Regions from separate parts of the Vibrio metoecus genome, predicted to be linked through region 1. Evidence: riboswitches for the same ligand, from Rfam matches in the RefSeq annotation. Region 1 holds a riboswitch; the other holds the start of a gene.
The links. Region 1 has a riboswitch for lysine ahead of EPB59_RS07335 (Na+/H+ antiporter NhaC family protein). Riboswitches for the same ligand answer to the same signal wherever they lie in the genome.
Positions count from the first base shown of each region.

Region 2: it holds a riboswitch for lysine, as region 1 does, so the genes downstream of both, lysC (lysine-sensitive aspartokinase 3) here and EPB59_RS07335 (Na+/H+ antiporter NhaC family protein) in region 1, are expected to answer to the same signal.

Region 1 is NZ_CP035686.1:1,626,924-1,635,204, forward strand. It holds gene hisD (histidinol dehydrogenase) at 1-210, opposite strand, end outside; gene hisG (ATP phosphoribosyltransferase) at 215-1,111, opposite strand; His leader region at 1,167-1,299, opposite strand; gene EPB59_RS07335 (Na+/H+ antiporter NhaC family protein) at 1,489-3,090, opposite strand; lysine riboswitch at 3,206-3,388, opposite strand; gene EPB59_RS07340 (H-NS family nucleoid-associated regulatory protein) at 3,792-4,199, shown strand; gene EPB59_RS07345 (inosine/guanosine kinase) at 4,255-5,559, opposite strand; gene mnmA (tRNA 2-thiouridine(34) synthase MnmA) at 5,824-6,939, shown strand; gene hflD (high frequency lysogenization protein HflD) at 6,962-7,579, shown strand; gene purB (adenylosuccinate lyase) at 7,637-8,281, shown strand, end outside.
Region 2 is NZ_CP035686.1:2,388,783-2,397,063, reverse strand. It holds gene metH (methionine synthase) at 1-3,017, shown strand, start outside; gene lysC (lysine-sensitive aspartokinase 3) at 3,094-4,449, opposite strand; lysine riboswitch at 4,561-4,738, opposite strand; gene EPB59_RS10840 (pyridoxal-phosphate-dependent aminotransferase family protein) at 4,914-6,032, shown strand; gene EPB59_RS10835 (PglL family O-oligosaccharyltransferase) at 6,093-7,880, opposite strand; gene uvrA (excinuclease ABC subunit UvrA) at 7,947-8,281, opposite strand, start outside.

The DNA.
Region 1 (8,281 bases):
CATCTCTTCGCGAGATACGCGCAGTGAGGCGGGTTTTACGCGATCAAATTTTTCGGTTAATTCAAACAGGGCAGCATCACCCTCACTGCGCACTTTCGCAATCACCTGCGCAACTGCGGCAGTGATGTTTGCTCCTTCCGTAATCGCAGGACGTTCTAAAATCGATTCTTGCTGAGCTTCACTCAACGATTGCCAAACCACGGTTCTCATCGCCTTACTCCATCATTTTTTCAATCGGTAACACCAGAATTGAGCTAGCACCGAGAGCTTTGAGCTGCTCCATGGTTTCCCAGAATAGATTTTCTGAGCTCACCATGTGTACCGCGACTTTGGATTTGTCGGCAGACAAGGGGAGCACTGTTGGGTCTTCCGCACCGGGCAACAAGGTTTTGATTTGAGCCAGCTTCTCAACCGGTGCGTGCAGCATGATGTATTTGGATTCTTTGGCTTGTTGTACGCCGTGCATACGAGTGAGGAGCTTATCGATCAGTGCCGCTTTATCTTCAGCAAAAGCCCCTGGGCGTTGAATGAGAGTGGCCTTGGATTCGAAGATCACTTCCGCTTCTTTAAGACCGTTGGCTTCCAAGGTTGCGCCAGTGGAGACCAGATCCGCAATCGCATCGGCTAACCCCGCACGTGGGGCAACTTCAACCGAACCCGTCAACATACAGGTGCTGAAATCCACACCTTGACGATCCATGTAAGCTTTGAGCAGTTGCGGATAAGTGGTGGCAATACGCTTACCATTCAGATCTTGCGGGCCACGATACTCAGCATCTTTTTCGATCGCGATCGACAGACGGCAACCACCAAAGTCCATACGACGAAGAGTGATAAATTCGTTACGTTGGTTGAGTGCTAGGCGATCTAAACGTGTTTCTTCAAGCACGTTTTCACCAACAAAACCCAAATCCACCACCCCATCCATGATCAGTCCTGGAATATCATCGTCACGCACCAACAACAGATCAATCGGCATATTCAGTGAATGAACCACCAAGCGCTCGCCCATGATGTTGAATTTCACACCACATTTTTTCAGCAGTTCTTGGCACTCTTGGCTCAGGCGGCCTTTTTTCTGTACCGCGATTCTTAGTCGTTGTGTTTGCATCTCATTATTCCTTTGCAATTTGTTGAATTTAATGATTTTTTCAAAGCTTAAAACGAAAAACCCTCGGGAGTTTGGTCTCCCGAGGGTTAGAATCTTTTTGTGGCTCTGATTTCAACTCCGGGAGATTCCTGTCCCCCGGGTATGCGTACATCTCCCGAAAGACACCTTAGGGATGATGATGGTGATGAATGTTCATTACGAAATTACGCATACTTAGTTACTTTCTATCTTTTTGATAACTGCCTTCACACTAACCAAGCTGAGTTTTTTTTTCAACCACAAATTGATACTTTTCTGGTTATTTTTTCATGACACCTTGTTTGAGCCGAAAAAAGAGGCCAAATGGCCTCTTTTCTATATATCGATCACGCGATGAATTATGCGGAGACTTGCTTACTGACTTTCGCCTTAGAAAGCAAAGCAAAGATAAAGCACACTGCCACAAAAGCCACAGAAGTTGCACCTAATGCTAACCACAGTGAGCCAAACATACCTAACACTACGTAGCCCAATGCAGAAACCAAAGCAACGGCTAACGCATATGGCAGCTGAGTAGAGACGTGATCAATATGGTGGCAACGCGCGCCTGTCGATGACAGGATGGTGGTATCGGAAATCGGTGAGCAGTGGTCACCAAAAACGGAACCTGCAAGCACCGCACCGAGCATAGGTAGCATCAGCGCAATATCGGTGGCTCCCGCCATATCTCCGGCAATCGGCAGCATAATGCCAAAAGTACCCCATGATGTGCCGGTGGAAAACGCCATTGCGCCTGACAAGATGAACAAAATGACCGGTAACCAATGTGGGCCAATATTCCCTTGTACTAATGATGAAAGGTAAGTCCCCGTCTTCATGTCACCAATCACAGAGCCAATCGTCCACGCAAAAATCAGGATCAGAATCGCACCAAACATCGATTTAGCGCCAGTCCACAACGTTTTTGCGATTTCAACTGTTGGCAATTTTTGACGAAATACGGTGACAAAGGCCATCGCCAGACCAACTAATCCGCCATAAACCAATGAGGTACCTACATTGGTATTTTCAAACGCCCCCAAAATATTAAAGGATTGACCGCTTTCTGCTAATGCGCTCGCGCCAGTCCAAATCATTGCGCTAATCGTCGCAACAACAAGGAAGACGATAGGTAGAACCAAATCTAAAACAGTACCACCTTCACTTTCGTGGATGTCGAGTTCTTCATTCAGCTCATGCGCTTCTTTCGCATCGGTACTTGGATCTTCTTCAAAACCACGACCTTGAGAGGCAGCAATTTCATGTTTGCGCATCTGGCCGATATCCATCTGGAACCATACCACCGCAAATACCATCAGCAACGCAAAGATTGCGTAGAAGTTCATCGGCACTAAGCGTAGATAAGCACCTAGTGCGGAGTAATCTTCAATACCATGCGAAACCAAAATACCGCCGATAATGGTCATGATATACGCGCCCCAGCTTGAAGCGGGCATCACCACACACATCGGTGCCGCCGTGGAATCAAGAATATAGGCTAACTTAGCACGCGAAACGTAAAAGCGATCCGTCACCGGACGGGCGATAGAACCAACAGCAAGGCTATTAAAATAATCGTCAACAAAAATGAATACGCCTAAGAATGCTGCCAGTAATTTCGAACCTCGTTTACTTTTGACTCGAACCTGTGCCCACTGAGCAAAAGCGCGAGTGCCGCCCGACAATGTCAGTAGCGCAGTCATCATGCCCAGTAACAGTAAAAAGCCAACAATACTCATATTCCAAGCATTGATTGCCCCGTCTTTTACAAACACACTACCGACTTGAGTGGCAATATATTGCAACGCTTGACCAACAGAATAGTCGGCCAACAATAAAGCACCTAAGAAAATACCCACACCGAGAGAAAGTAATACGCGGCGAGTAATGATAGCCAGACTCAAAGCCACAAGAGGTGGCACAACTGAGAAAGGCGAAGAAGCAAAATCGATTAAATTCATGATCTTCCTAAACCAGTAAAAAATGGTTAGAGATCTACTGCAGACAAACTAAGTGACTTCATGTCAACTTAATTTATGTTGAACTAAGCGAAAGGGAAGCGAACACTTCACCCAACCCTACAGTAGCGCTCCATAGTTTAACAACAATATAGACTATGGCAGTGTTACACCTATTTGATGTAACCCCAGCCAGTTGCTTTGATGGGCAAACTGACTTCGGCGACAACGCCTTTCTTCACAACTCATAGGCATCACCCTAATTGTGGATACTCTTCGTAATCGCTCCTCTACGGCGAAAACCTCGTAGCTCACTATTCCAATTCATTTGGTTCAAGTTCAGCCCGCTTTTCGCATTAGGTAAGAAACATTTTACTTAACAAAAATATCAATGCAACTAGGTATAGGTGAGAAAAACAAGTGGCACAGCTCACAAATCAACCATACTATTGATACCTATTTCATAAAAAATTCTCACACCTTGATATATCGGTCTAATATTATTTATCTGTGTGATACGTTTTCTGCAGTTACTTTTATATGCCTTGTGTAAATTTTCCAAAAACTAGGAAATACCAATATAAATAAACTTTATATTTTTACTTTCTTACTATTTTGACTTAATATTTGCAGCGAAAACTTGTCAGTATAATAAGCTAGGTTTAGTATTAACTCGTTATCCAAATTGTGAACAGGAAATGGTAATGTCGGAAATCACTAAGACTTTATTAAATATTCGTAGCCTACGTGCTTATGCACGCGAACTGACTATTGAGCAACTTGAAGAAGCTTTAGATAAATTCACTACAGTTGTTGAAGAGCGTAAAGAAGCCGAAGCAGAAGAAATTGCTGCTCGTGCAGAACAAGAAGCGAAATTAGCCGCGATTGCAGAGCAAATTGCTAAAGATGGTATTGATCTAGAAGCGCTTATTTCTGCGCTATCTGGTGAAACAAAAACGAAAGCAAAAGGCAAACGTGCTCCTCGTCCTGCAAAATACAAGTACATCGACACCAACGGTGAAGAAAAGACTTGGACAGGTCAAGGCCGTACTCCTTCTGCCATTCAAAAAGCACTCGACGAAGGTAAATCTCTCGAAGAGTTTGCTCTTTAATTAAGCGTTTCAAACGAATATGAAAAAGGCTCCCAAAGGAGCCTTTTTATTATCTTTATCTTTCCCAATAAGCTTCTTCAAGGCTATCTTCCCGCTCGGGAAGACCACGAGAAAGACGTGGAGAATGTTGAGCCAATACCTCATAACTGGCGCGATTTGAATATTTACACACTTGAGAAAAAGAGGAATAGGTTAAAAACTCATGTTGATGCTTACTTGAGTTAGGTACATTTTCTTTGTGGTATTTATTGGCAGCCATATCGTGTAACAAGGCCGATAATGCTGCATCACCCGCACCATTGGTATTTTTTATCTTCTCTGGCCCACCCATGTACGGTGAAATATGTGAATAAACACGAATCGGGTTTATACAGCTGTCTTTACGTGCAGGGCGGCTAAATTCATAGCGATTAAATTCCGCAACCGAACCAGGTAATAATGGAAGTGAGGTTTCGCGCTTGGCTGATTCTTCTGTATATCCGGCCATAAATAAACCAACTGGGCCTGCAGTACATAACACTAAGTCAACCCAATCCAAGGTTTTATCAGAAGCCGCTAGAGGGTCACTCTCTCCAGTTAACGCCAATGCTTCATCTTCATTCATTGCAACGACAGTAACATGATCACGTAAAAAATCTTGCCAGAATTTAGGATCATCCTGAATAACAAATTTGGTTCCTAGAGTTAATACCACAGGAACATCGTATTTTTTGGCATATTCAATGGCGCGCATTGTCGCTTCTGGCATCGGGTCGCCTTCTTTACAGCGAACTAAATAAGCGGTGATCACTAATGCAGATGCACTGGCAAATATTTTCTCAGGAATACTGTCTGGGCGTAATTGGTTCATTTGACCTTCGCTGATCGCAAAAGTACGTTCACCATCTTCGGTAATCAATGCAAAACAGCGCCCGATGGCACCTTCAACACCTTGTAAATAATTCAGATCCATACGGCTAGAAGTATTACATAGGTAACGATAGCCATAGCTGCCAATTTTGATGTCTTGGCTCATCACACCCAGCAAGGTTGAACGGTCATCGGCTAATACTGAATAGTTGTGCAGCGTATTCCCTATGGTTCCACCTGCATATTCATTGGTAATTAAACGCTGATCTTTTAATTCGTTATATAAGGCCTCAGCCGCTTGATCATCGATCACTAATGAGTGTCCCTTACTCAGCCCATAACGCTCGATCAAATCTGAATCCACCTTGGCCTCAATATCCACCAACGTTTGATCAATACCGATAATATGAGTGCGCGACATCTTCTTATTTTCTTGCGCTTGAATCACTAAAGGATCACGCGCGTGAACTGGAAAATAATGCTTAGATTTGCGTTGGCCAGGAAATTTCATAAGGGTTACTAGGCTTCTGGGATGAAAGGAGCGCCGATTCTACCGCGCACCTTTTAGTGCAGCAACAAAGGAAAAAATAGCAAACGTTTGCACGATGATGATTTTATTTCGCTCTCCATCTTTAGCTATTGGAGCACAAGTGATTCAATGATTTAGCAACATTTGACTGAAGTCAGATGAAGTGTGATTACCGTCTCGGATCTGTCCTCGAAAAATTCTTTCTGTTAGAATCCCCGTCCAAGTTCCTCAAGTGGTAGAAAAGTGATGTCTGTAGAGCACAGCGCAAACAGCCAAAAGAAAGTGATTGTCGGTATGTCTGGAGGGGTTGACTCCTCTGTTTCAGCCTATCTTCTCAAGCAACAGGGTTACCAAGTGGAAGGCCTGTTTATGAAAAACTGGGAAGAAGACGATAACGAAGAGTATTGTACTGCGGCGGAAGATCTTGCAGATGCTCAGGCAGTGTGTGACAAACTCGGCATCCCACTTCATACCATTAATTTTGCCGCAGAATACTGGGATAACGTATTTGAATACTTCCTCGCGGAATATAAAGCCGGACGGACCCCAAACCCAGATATTCTGTGTAATAAAGAAATTAAATTCAAAGCGTTCTTAGAATTTGCCGATGAAGTGCTGGATGCTGATTACATTGCCATGGGTCACTATGTGCGCCGTACTTTCCCGCAAAATGGTGAAAAACCGCAGATGTTACGCGGTCTCGATGGTAACAAAGATCAGAGCTACTTCCTTTATACACTGAGTCATGAGCAAGTGGCGCGCAGCCTATTCCCCGTCGGTGAACTAGAAAAACCAGAAGTACGCCGCATTGCCGAAGAACAAGGCTTAATTACGGCGAAGAAGAAAGATTCAACCGGTATTTGTTTTATCGGTGAGCGCAAATTTACCGACTTCTTATCTCGCTATTTGCCAGCTCAACCGGGTAAAATTGAGACCCCGGAAGGCAAAGTGATTGGTGAGCACCAAGGCTTGATGTACCACACACTCGGACAGCGTAAAGGTCTGCACATTGGTGGTATGAAAGAGAGCAGCGAACAGCCATGGTATGTGGCGGATAAAGATCTCAAACGCAATGTGCTCATTGCAGTACAAGGCGCCGATCATCCCCTGCTCAAGTCTCACGGTTTGGTGGCGGCGCAGCTGCATTGGGTTGACCGTACTCCAATCACTGAACCTCTACGTTGCAGCGTGAAAACCCGCTATCGCCAAAGCGACATCGCTTGTACCATCATTCCACTCAGTGATGACCGAATTAAAGTGATGTTTGATGAGCCGCAAGTAGCTGTAACGCCAGGACAATCCGCCGTGTTTTATCAAGGTGAAATCTGCCTTGGTGGCGGCATCATTGAAGAGCGCATTTAGAGTCAATTTTTAGGAGATTTACGTGGCTAACGCAATTTACGACCGTACCATCGCTTTCGCTGGCATTTGTCAGGCTGTGGCACTTGTTCAACAAGTCGCCCAAAATGGTCACTGTGATTCAGATGCGTTTGAAACGTCGCTCAAAGCCATTACGTGTACTAATCCCAGTAATACACTGGAAGTTTTCGGCCACGAAAGTCAGCTCAAGCTCGGCTTGGAGTGCTTGGTCAAAGGGATTGACAGCACACCATCAGGTAGCGAAATCACCCGTTATCTAATTAGCCTAATGGCGCTTGAACGTAAGTTGAGTGGCCGCCGTGACACGATGAGTCAATTAGGCGATCGCATTCAAATGATTGAGCGCCAGCTTGAGCATTTTGACTTATTTGATGATCAGATGATCAGTAACCTCGCCAGTATTTACCTTGATGTGATTAGCCCGATTGGTCCTCGCATTCAAGTGACTGGTACTCCAGCCGTATTACAGCAAACCGCTAACCAGCACAAAGTGCGCGCCCTACTCCTGTCAGGGATCCGCTGCGCCGTATTGTGGCGTCAGGTTGGCGGACGACGTCGTCACCTGATTTTCGGTCGTAAAAAGATGATCGAACAGGCGCAGCTTTTATTAGCGCGAATCTAAATGATGACAACCCACTCAAATTACTCACACCTTTAACTCAATATTCAGGAGAAGAACATGGAACTGTCAGCATTGACTGCTGTTTCACCGGTAGATGGCCGCTACGGAAGTAAAACGATTGCGTTACGCAGTATCTTCAGTGAGTTTGGTCTCCTAAAGTACCGCACTATCGTTGAAGTTCGCTGGCTACAAAAGCTAGCCGCCACTGCTGAGATCGCAGAAGTGCCTGCATTCAGTGCCGAAGCGAATCAATTCCTTGATGCGATTGCCGCGAACTTCAATGAAGCGGATGCACTGCGTATCAAAGAAATTGAACGCACTACCAACCACGATGTAAAAGCCGTGGAATACTTCCTGAAAGAGAAAGTTGCTGCGATGCCAGAGCTGCATGCAGTGAATGAGTTTATCCACTTTGCTTGTACTTCAGAAGACATCAACAACACTTCACATGCGTTGATGCTCAAAGAAGCGCGTGACACGGTGATCCTGCCTGAAATTCGCAATGTGATTGACGCAATTCGCAAACTGGCCGAAGAGTACCGCGATATTCCGCTGCTTTCTCGTACTCACGGTCAGCCAGCCTCTCCATCGACCATGGGTAAAGAGATGGCGAACGTGGCCTACCGCATGGAGCGCCAATACAAGCAGATCGCTAACGTAGAAATCCTAGCCAAAATCAACGGTGCGGTGGGTAACTACAAC
Region 2 (8,281 bases), 760 kb from region 1:
GTACTCTGTCTGGACAGACGACGGAAGCTTTCTACAACGCCTTGCGTCATGTACGGCCGATTTCGTTTGGCTTGAACTGTGCGTTAGGCCCTGATGAGCTGCGCCAGTATGTGGAAGAGCTTTCACGCATTTCGGAATGCTATGTTTCCGCGCACCCGAATGCGGGGTTACCGAATGCGTTTGGCGAATACGATCTCTCTGCCGAGGAGATGGCAGAACATATTGCCGAATGGGCGCAAGCAGGTTTTCTTAACTTAGTCGGTGGCTGCTGTGGTACTACTCCTGAGCATATCGCCGCCATTGCCAAAGCCGTCGAGGGTGTAAAACCAAGGGCTCTGCCAGATCTGAAAGTAGAATGTCGTCTCTCGGGTTTAGAGCCGCTCAATATTGGCCCTGAAACCTTGTTTGTTAACGTGGGCGAACGTACTAACGTCACCGGTTCAGCGCGTTTTAAGCGTTTAATTAAAGAAGAGCAATACGACGAAGCGCTCGATGTGGCGCGTGAGCAAGTCGAAAACGGCGCGCAGATCATTGATATCAACATGGATGAAGGCATGTTGGACGCCGAGGCGTGCATGGTGCGCTTTTTGAATCTATGCGCCTCTGAACCAGAAATCTCCAAAGTTCCGGTGATGGTCGACTCCTCGAAATGGGAGGTGATTGAAGCGGGTCTGAAATGCATTCAGGGTAAAGGCATCGTCAACTCTATTTCTTTAAAAGAAGGCAAAGAGAAGTTTATTGCCCAAGCCAAATTGGTGCGTCGCTATGGTGCCGCCGTGATTGTGATGGCGTTTGACGAAGTGGGCCAAGCCGATACCCGTGAGCGCAAATTGGAGATCTGTCGTCGGGCTTACCATATTTTGGTCGATGAAGTGGGCTTCCCACCGGAAGATATTATTTTTGACCCTAACATCTTTGCCGTTGCGACCGGAATTGATGAGCACAATAACTATGCGTTGGATTTCATTAATGCGGTGGCAGACATTAAGCGTGATCTGCCGCATGCGATGATTTCTGGCGGTGTGTCTAACGTTTCCTTCTCTTTCCGCGGCAACAACTATGTGCGTGAAGCGATCCATGCTGTTTTCCTTTATCACTGCTTCAAACACGGTATGGACATGGGGATTGTCAACGCAGGGCAGCTTGAAATCTACGATAACGTGCCGCTGAAACTGCGCGAGGCAGTGGAAGATGTAATCCTCAATCGACGTAACGATGGCACGGAAAGATTGCTTGAAATTGCCGAAGCGTATCGCGAAAACAGTGTCGGTAAAGAAGAGGATGCTTCTGCGTTAGAGTGGCGCGCATGGCCTGTGGCTAAGCGTCTAGAACACGCTTTAGTCAAAGGCATCACCGAATTTATCGTCCAAGACACTGAAGAAGCACGTCAGCAAGCCAGCAAACCGCTGGAAGTGATTGAAGGGCCGTTGATGGATGGCATGAACGTGGTCGGTGACTTGTTCGGGGAAGGGAAAATGTTCCTCCCACAAGTCGTAAAATCAGCGCGTGTCATGAAACAAGCCGTTGCGTATCTTGAGCCTTTCATTAATGCGCAAAAAAGTGGTAGCACCTCCAATGGCAAGATCTTGCTGGCGACTGTAAAAGGCGATGTGCATGACATTGGTAAGAACATTGTTGGCGTTGTGCTGCAGTGTAATAACTTCGAGATCATCGATCTTGGTGTGATGGTGCCTTGTGAACAGATCCTCAAAGTCGCGCGCGAGCAAAATGTCGATATCATCGGTCTCTCTGGGCTTATCACGCCGTCTTTGGATGAGATGGTGCACGTGGCGAAAGAGATGGAGCGACAAGGGTTTGAACTGCCACTTTTGATTGGTGGGGCAACGACGTCTAAAGCGCATACTGCGGTGAAGATCGAGCAGAATTATCATGCGCCTGTGGTGTACGTGAATAACGCATCGCGCGCGGTGGGGGTGTGTACTTCACTACTGTCTGATGAGCTGCGTCCCGGTTTTATCGAACGTTTGGATCTCGATTATGAGCGCACGCGTGATCAGCATGCTCATAAAACGCCCAAATCGCGGCCAGTCACATTAGAGCAGGCACGTGCTAATAAAGCGGCGCTGGATTGGGCAAATTACACGCCGCCCGCTCCTGCGAAACCGGGTGTGCATGTGTTTGAAAACATTGCGTTAGCCACACTACGTCCTTACATCGACTGGACGCCTTTCTTTATGACTTGGTCGCTTATGGGCAAATACCCTGCCATTTTGGAGCATGAAGAGGTTGGTGAAGAAGCCAAACGTCTATTTCATGATGCCAATGCCTTGCTTGATAAAGTAGAGCGAGAAGGGCTACTGAAAGCCAGTGGTATGTGTGCGCTGTTCCCAGCAGCGAGCGTGGGTGATGATATTGAGGTGTACAGCGACGAATCGCGTACGCAAGTGGCGCATGTGCTGTACAACTTGCGTCAGCAGACCGAAAAGCCGAAAGGAGCCAACTACTGTTTGTCAGACTATGTCGCTCCGAAAGAGAGCGGTAAGCGCGATTGGATTGGCGCGTTTGCGGTGACAGGTGGCATTGGTGAGCGAGCATTGGCCGATGCTTATAAAGCACAAGGTGATGATTACAATGCGATCATGATCCAAGCGGTGGCCGATCGTTTGGCGGAAGCCTTTGCGGAATATCTGCATGAAAAAATGCGTAAAGAGATTTGGGGCTACGCGAGCGATGAAAATCTCTCAAATGATGAGCTGATCCGAGAGCGTTATCAGGGGATTCGACCAGCACCGGGTTATCCTGCCTGTCCAGAGCACACCGAAAAAGCGACCTTGTGGCAGATGCTGAATGTTGAAGAGACCATCGGCATGTCACTGACCACTAGCTATGCGATGTGGCCGGGCGCTTCGGTATCCGGTTGGTATTTCTCGCATCCTGATTCTCGCTATTTTGCGGTCGCGCAGATCCAGCAAGATCAGCTGCACAGCTACGCTGAGCGTAAAGGTTGGAGTTTGCAAGAAGCCGAAAAATGGCTAGCGCCGAACCTCGATGCTTAATCAGTAAAACAGTAATCCACAATAACAAGAGGCCACATGATGTGGCCTCTTAGTTTTTATCTCGTGAGTTTGAGTTTTATTCTTGCTCAAACAGCTCTTTATGCAGTTTCTGCACCGCTTGCTTAGAGACAGATTCATGCAGCAAGAAGCAGAGGTTATGCGCGCTGGCGCCATAGCAAATCATACGGAGGTTGTAATCTTCCAATACGCTGAATACTTGTTTTGCGTAGCCGCGGCTCTCTTTCATCTTGTTGCCGATCAGAGCAATCAAACACAGGTTGTATTCGACTTCTACCGTACACAGCTCTTCCAACTCGGTGCGCACCGCTTCAGGCAATTCTGGTGCACCACCTGAGGTATCGGTTTTATCCAGTGTCAGTGACACGCTGATTTCTGATGTGGTGATGAGATCGACCGAAATTTTATGCTTGGCGAGAATTTCGAACACTTTGGCGAGGAAACCGTAAGCATGGAACATCTGCGCGCTACGCAGTGTCACCATGGTTTGATTACAGCGTAGTGCAAGTGCGCGATACAGTGGCGCGCTTTCGACTTGTTTACGGATCCAAGTGCCGCCTTTTTCTGGTTCTTTTGAAGAACCAACAAACACCGGAATGCCATGACGCACGGCTGGAAGCAATGTGGATGGATGCAGTATTTTGGCACCAAAATTGGCCATTTCTGAGGCTTCGCTAAAGCTTATCTCAGGAATCGGCGCTGCTTTTGGCGCGATACGTGGATCGGTACTGTAGATCCCCGGCACGTCTGTCCAAATTTCCAAGCCACAAGCTTGCACGGCTTCGGCAATCAAAGCTGCTGAATAATCACTGCCACCGCGGCCTAAGGTCGTTGTATTGCCTTGGGCATCAGAGCCGATAAAGCCTTGAGTCACCACCACATACTGTTCACACAATGGAACCAGTTTTTCTTTGGCCAACTGAGCGATTTCTGCCAGTTGTGGCTCGGCACGACCGTAGTGGTCATCCGTACGTAGCACTTCGCGGATATCAAAACGTACCGCATCAACACCACGCTCACGCATCAGTTGAGCCAAGATATAAGTAGAAATCAGCTCACCGCACGCCACTAAGTGGTCGGTCAATTTCTTGCTCGATTGAAATGAGGCGGCTTCTGCAGCACTCGCCACAGAATCTAGCACGGCTTTGACTTCTTTTTCGACGCGTGTCGGATCGGCGAGCTGGTCGATAATCACATAATGGATATCAGCCAGTTGTTGCAAAATCGCTTGGCGACGTTCCGCTGAGGCCACGCCATTGGCGAGTTCGACCAATAAATTGGTCACCCCAGAGCAGGCGCTGCTGACTACTAAGCGTGTTTGTGGATTGTTTTCGATAATGGCCGAACAACGGCTCATGGCTTCAAAGTTGGCGACACTAGTACCACCAAATTTGGCGACGTTAAATGTGCTCACGGCAATTCTCCCAGACTTCCTGAAAAACGAGTTGTTGGTAACCCAACGTCCAATGTTGTGAAGAGAGTGTTTTTTAATAGAGCAAAATAGAGGAGTGACTATAGAAAGATTTCCCTCAGAAGCTCTTCATCAGATTCGAGCTGATGACAGTTGAAGGGATTCAGCCCATTCAACCGATAAACCAAAGCCGCAACTTTAATTCACCTCGGCACTACTCCCCCTGAATGTTCTGTTTTGGAGTTGAGGCTCCACAAAACATCTGCCTGGGCAGTGCTCCTCTTCTGCTAGATAGCTCACACATTGAACGGTGTTGGTGAAATCTTGTCAACGACAAAATGTTCCAAAAGTGCAAATAAAAATGACATTAGTGTGACAAGGATTAACACTCTGGACATAGGTCGAATTGTTGCTGCAACTTAATTGCATTACTCTGATGGTTCTGGTCGCCACAACAAGGAGTCGTTATGACAATTCGCAGTTTTATCCCCCCGCATCGGATTTTGATGGGTCCCGGGCCTTCTGATATTTCTCCGCAAGTGTTACAAGCGCTAAGTCGCCCCACAGTCGGTCATCTTGATCCTCTGTTTATCGGCATGATGGATGAGCTAAAACAGCTGTTGAAATATGCTTTCCAAACTGAAAATGAATTCACCATTGCAGTATCTGCGCCGGGCAGTGCAGGGATGGAAGCCTGTTTTGTTAACCTCATCGAGCCGGGCGATAAAGTGATTGTATGTCGCAATGGCGTGTTTGGTGAGCGGATGCGCGATAACGCTGTGCGTTGTGGGGCCGAAGTTGTGGTGGTTGATGATGAATGGGGTTGCCCAATCAGCGTTGAACAAGTGCAAGCCGCGATAGATGAGCATCCGGATGCGAAAATACTGGCTTTTGTACAAGCAGAAACGTCAACCGGAGCCTTAAGTGATGCGCAAGCGTTAGGTGCTCTAGCGAAGCAGCATGGTTTGTTGACGATTGTTGATGCGGTGACCTCGCTCGGCGGCGTTCCCCTGCTGGTGGATGAGTGGCAACTGGATGCGGTGTATTCTGGCAGCCAAAAATGTCTCTCTTGTGTGCCGGGTTTGGCTCCGTTGACGTTTTCACCTCGTGCAATTGAGAAGATTCAATCACGAAAAGCACCGATTCAAAGCTGGTTCCTTGATCAGAGCTTGGTATTAGGTTATTGGAGTGGGGCGGGTAAGCGCAGCTATCACCACACCGCACCAGTCAATAGCTTGTACGCTCTGCACGAAGCACTATTGCTGTTGCAACAAGAAGGGCTAGAGCAAGCGTGGCAGCGCCATCGTGTGATGCACGGCAAGCTCAAACAAGGCTTAGAGCAACTGGGCTTTAAGTTTGTGGTAGCTGAGCCGTATCGTTTGCCGCAGTTGAACGCGATTTATGTTCCGGAAGGCATTGATGAAGCGAAAGTGCGTAGTCACCTGCTCAATGAATACAATTTGGAAATTGGTGCAGGGCTCGGGGCATTAGCTGGCAAAGCGTGGCGGATTGGCGTAATGGGCTACGGTGCGCGCTCGGAAAACATTGCGTTATGTTTACGTGCACTGGAAGAGTCACTGCGTTAATGCAAAGCGGTGTGAAATAGAAATCAGGGTGGCTTAGGCCACCCTGATTTCTATTTGAGATTAGGGGGTTACGGCAGAAGGGGCTTGTTCTGCGCCGGATGCCGTACTTGTCGCCTTGATGGGCGCTTGATATTGAACGGTGCTGAAGTCCTGATTGGGGAACAGAAATTCCGCTTCAGTGCGAATTTGCTGCGCGCGACTCGCATCGCCCAAGCCTTGGTAGGCTAAAATTAGGTTGGTATAGAAGGCTGGGCGTGGCTTGTGTTGAATCACCTGCAATGACCAATCCACATACGGTTGGATCAGTTCTGCTTTTTGTTCATACAGTCCGAGTTCTAGGTAGGTGCTGTAGATGTCCCAATCAAATCGATCTTGCCATACCAAGGGATTGGTAACTTGTTTGAGTAATTCGGGATCTCTCGGCTTCGATTTCTCAAACTGAGTGAGTACATAATTGGTGTGTAAAGCTGTGCCCATATACAAACTGGTCACAATCGGTAATACCAAACTGGTAATACGTAGTAGGGATTTACTCAGCCCACTGAAACGGACGATGCGATAACGTGCAACCCGCTGATCGACCCAGTAGATCAAAATAATAAAAGTGATCCAGTGAATGGCTGAGTGGTAAAACGGATACTCCAATTGAGCATGCAACGTGATAGGAACGAATAGCGCCAGCATGGCTAAACGTGTACCTCGTTTGGCGGCATAGATGCGCAAAGCGCAGAAGCAAGCGGCAAGTAAAATTCCCAACACGGGCAGTAAACCGCCTTCAACCCCCCAGTACAAGATCTCATTATGCGGATGATCCATCGCCGTAAGTCCAGCGGGATAGGTGTTATTCAACTGATGTTGACGAGCGGTATAAAGTAAATATTGCGCTTCAAATTTACCGTAGCCATAACCGGTAAAGGGTTTCTCGATGATCATGTCAACCGCTTGTGGAAAAGTGTAGCGGCGTGGGCTTTCGAGATCGGCTTTATTGGCCACAAACCCAGAGGTTTCTTGACTATACATCGCTGCAAATCCGGCGCAGACACCAATCACAATGGCTAACAACCAGAGGCTAAAGCGTTGGCGTGATGCAAATCGACGAAGATATGGCGCAACGAGAATAATGCTAAGTAAGCTGGCTATCCATCCTGTGCGTGACGCAAGCACCACCAAAAGAGGGGCGGTAAGCAGTGGAGTGAGATAAAGAAGGCCAATTTTACTTAAGGGAGAATCATATTTTTCTGGTTGTCTTGCCAGTAAATAACCAGAAAGCACTAATCCAGTGGCAAGAAAACTTGCCATGACATTCGGTTGTTGAAAAATACCATAAGGACGGTTGGCGAGGGTGTCATACCCAAACGGATTTCCCGGTTCTAACCAAAAATATTGGATAAGACCAATAATGGCCTCGATTACTGTGGCCAGCAGAATGAACCACAATAAACGTTGTTTATGTTTATTGCTAAACCGAAATTGTTGCAACATCACAAACAAGCTGAACCCTGCCCACAAGCCAATCAATCGACTTGTCGCATTGAGCCAATCTGCATTCGCATACACCAGTGGTAGGGTCAGCAAAGTACAACTGATCCAAAGACCAATGGTGAGTTTTGAATAACGCAGGGCTTGATTATTGGCAAGCTGATACAGACCCACTGCAAGTGTGATGCTCAGGGCGATCCACGTGGTATTGTTAAAGGAGAGAGCGAGCCCAGCTCCGCCTGGGTTGGGCATGAAGAAATGCATAGCAACGAGGTACAAAATTGCTAATGAGAAAAGAAATGGTTTATTGAGAGGAATGCTCGGCGCGTGAGGCTCTAACCGGGTTCCACTTAATAGCAACGTTGCCATGCAGCTCACCTTAAAAAAACGAAACCAGCGCAGAGTTCGCTGGTTTCGATACTTTAGCCTTTTTTTCTAATTCAACAAAGGCTTGAGGAAGCGTGCTGTGTGTGAAGCTTCGATCTGCGCCACATCTTCTGGAGTTCCCTCTGCAATAATAAGGCCGCCACCTTGACCACCTTCTGGGCCTAAGTCGATGATCCAGTCTGCAGTTTTGATCACATCCAAGTTATGTTCGATCACCACGACCGTGTTGCCATGATTACGTAGGCGATGCAGTACAGTAAGCAGTTGTTGAATATCGTGGAAGTGTAGCCCTGTGGTTGGCTCATCCAAAATATACAAGGTTTTGCCGGTATCGCGTTTGGAAAGCTCGCGCGCTAGTTTCACCCGCTGCGCTTCACCACCGG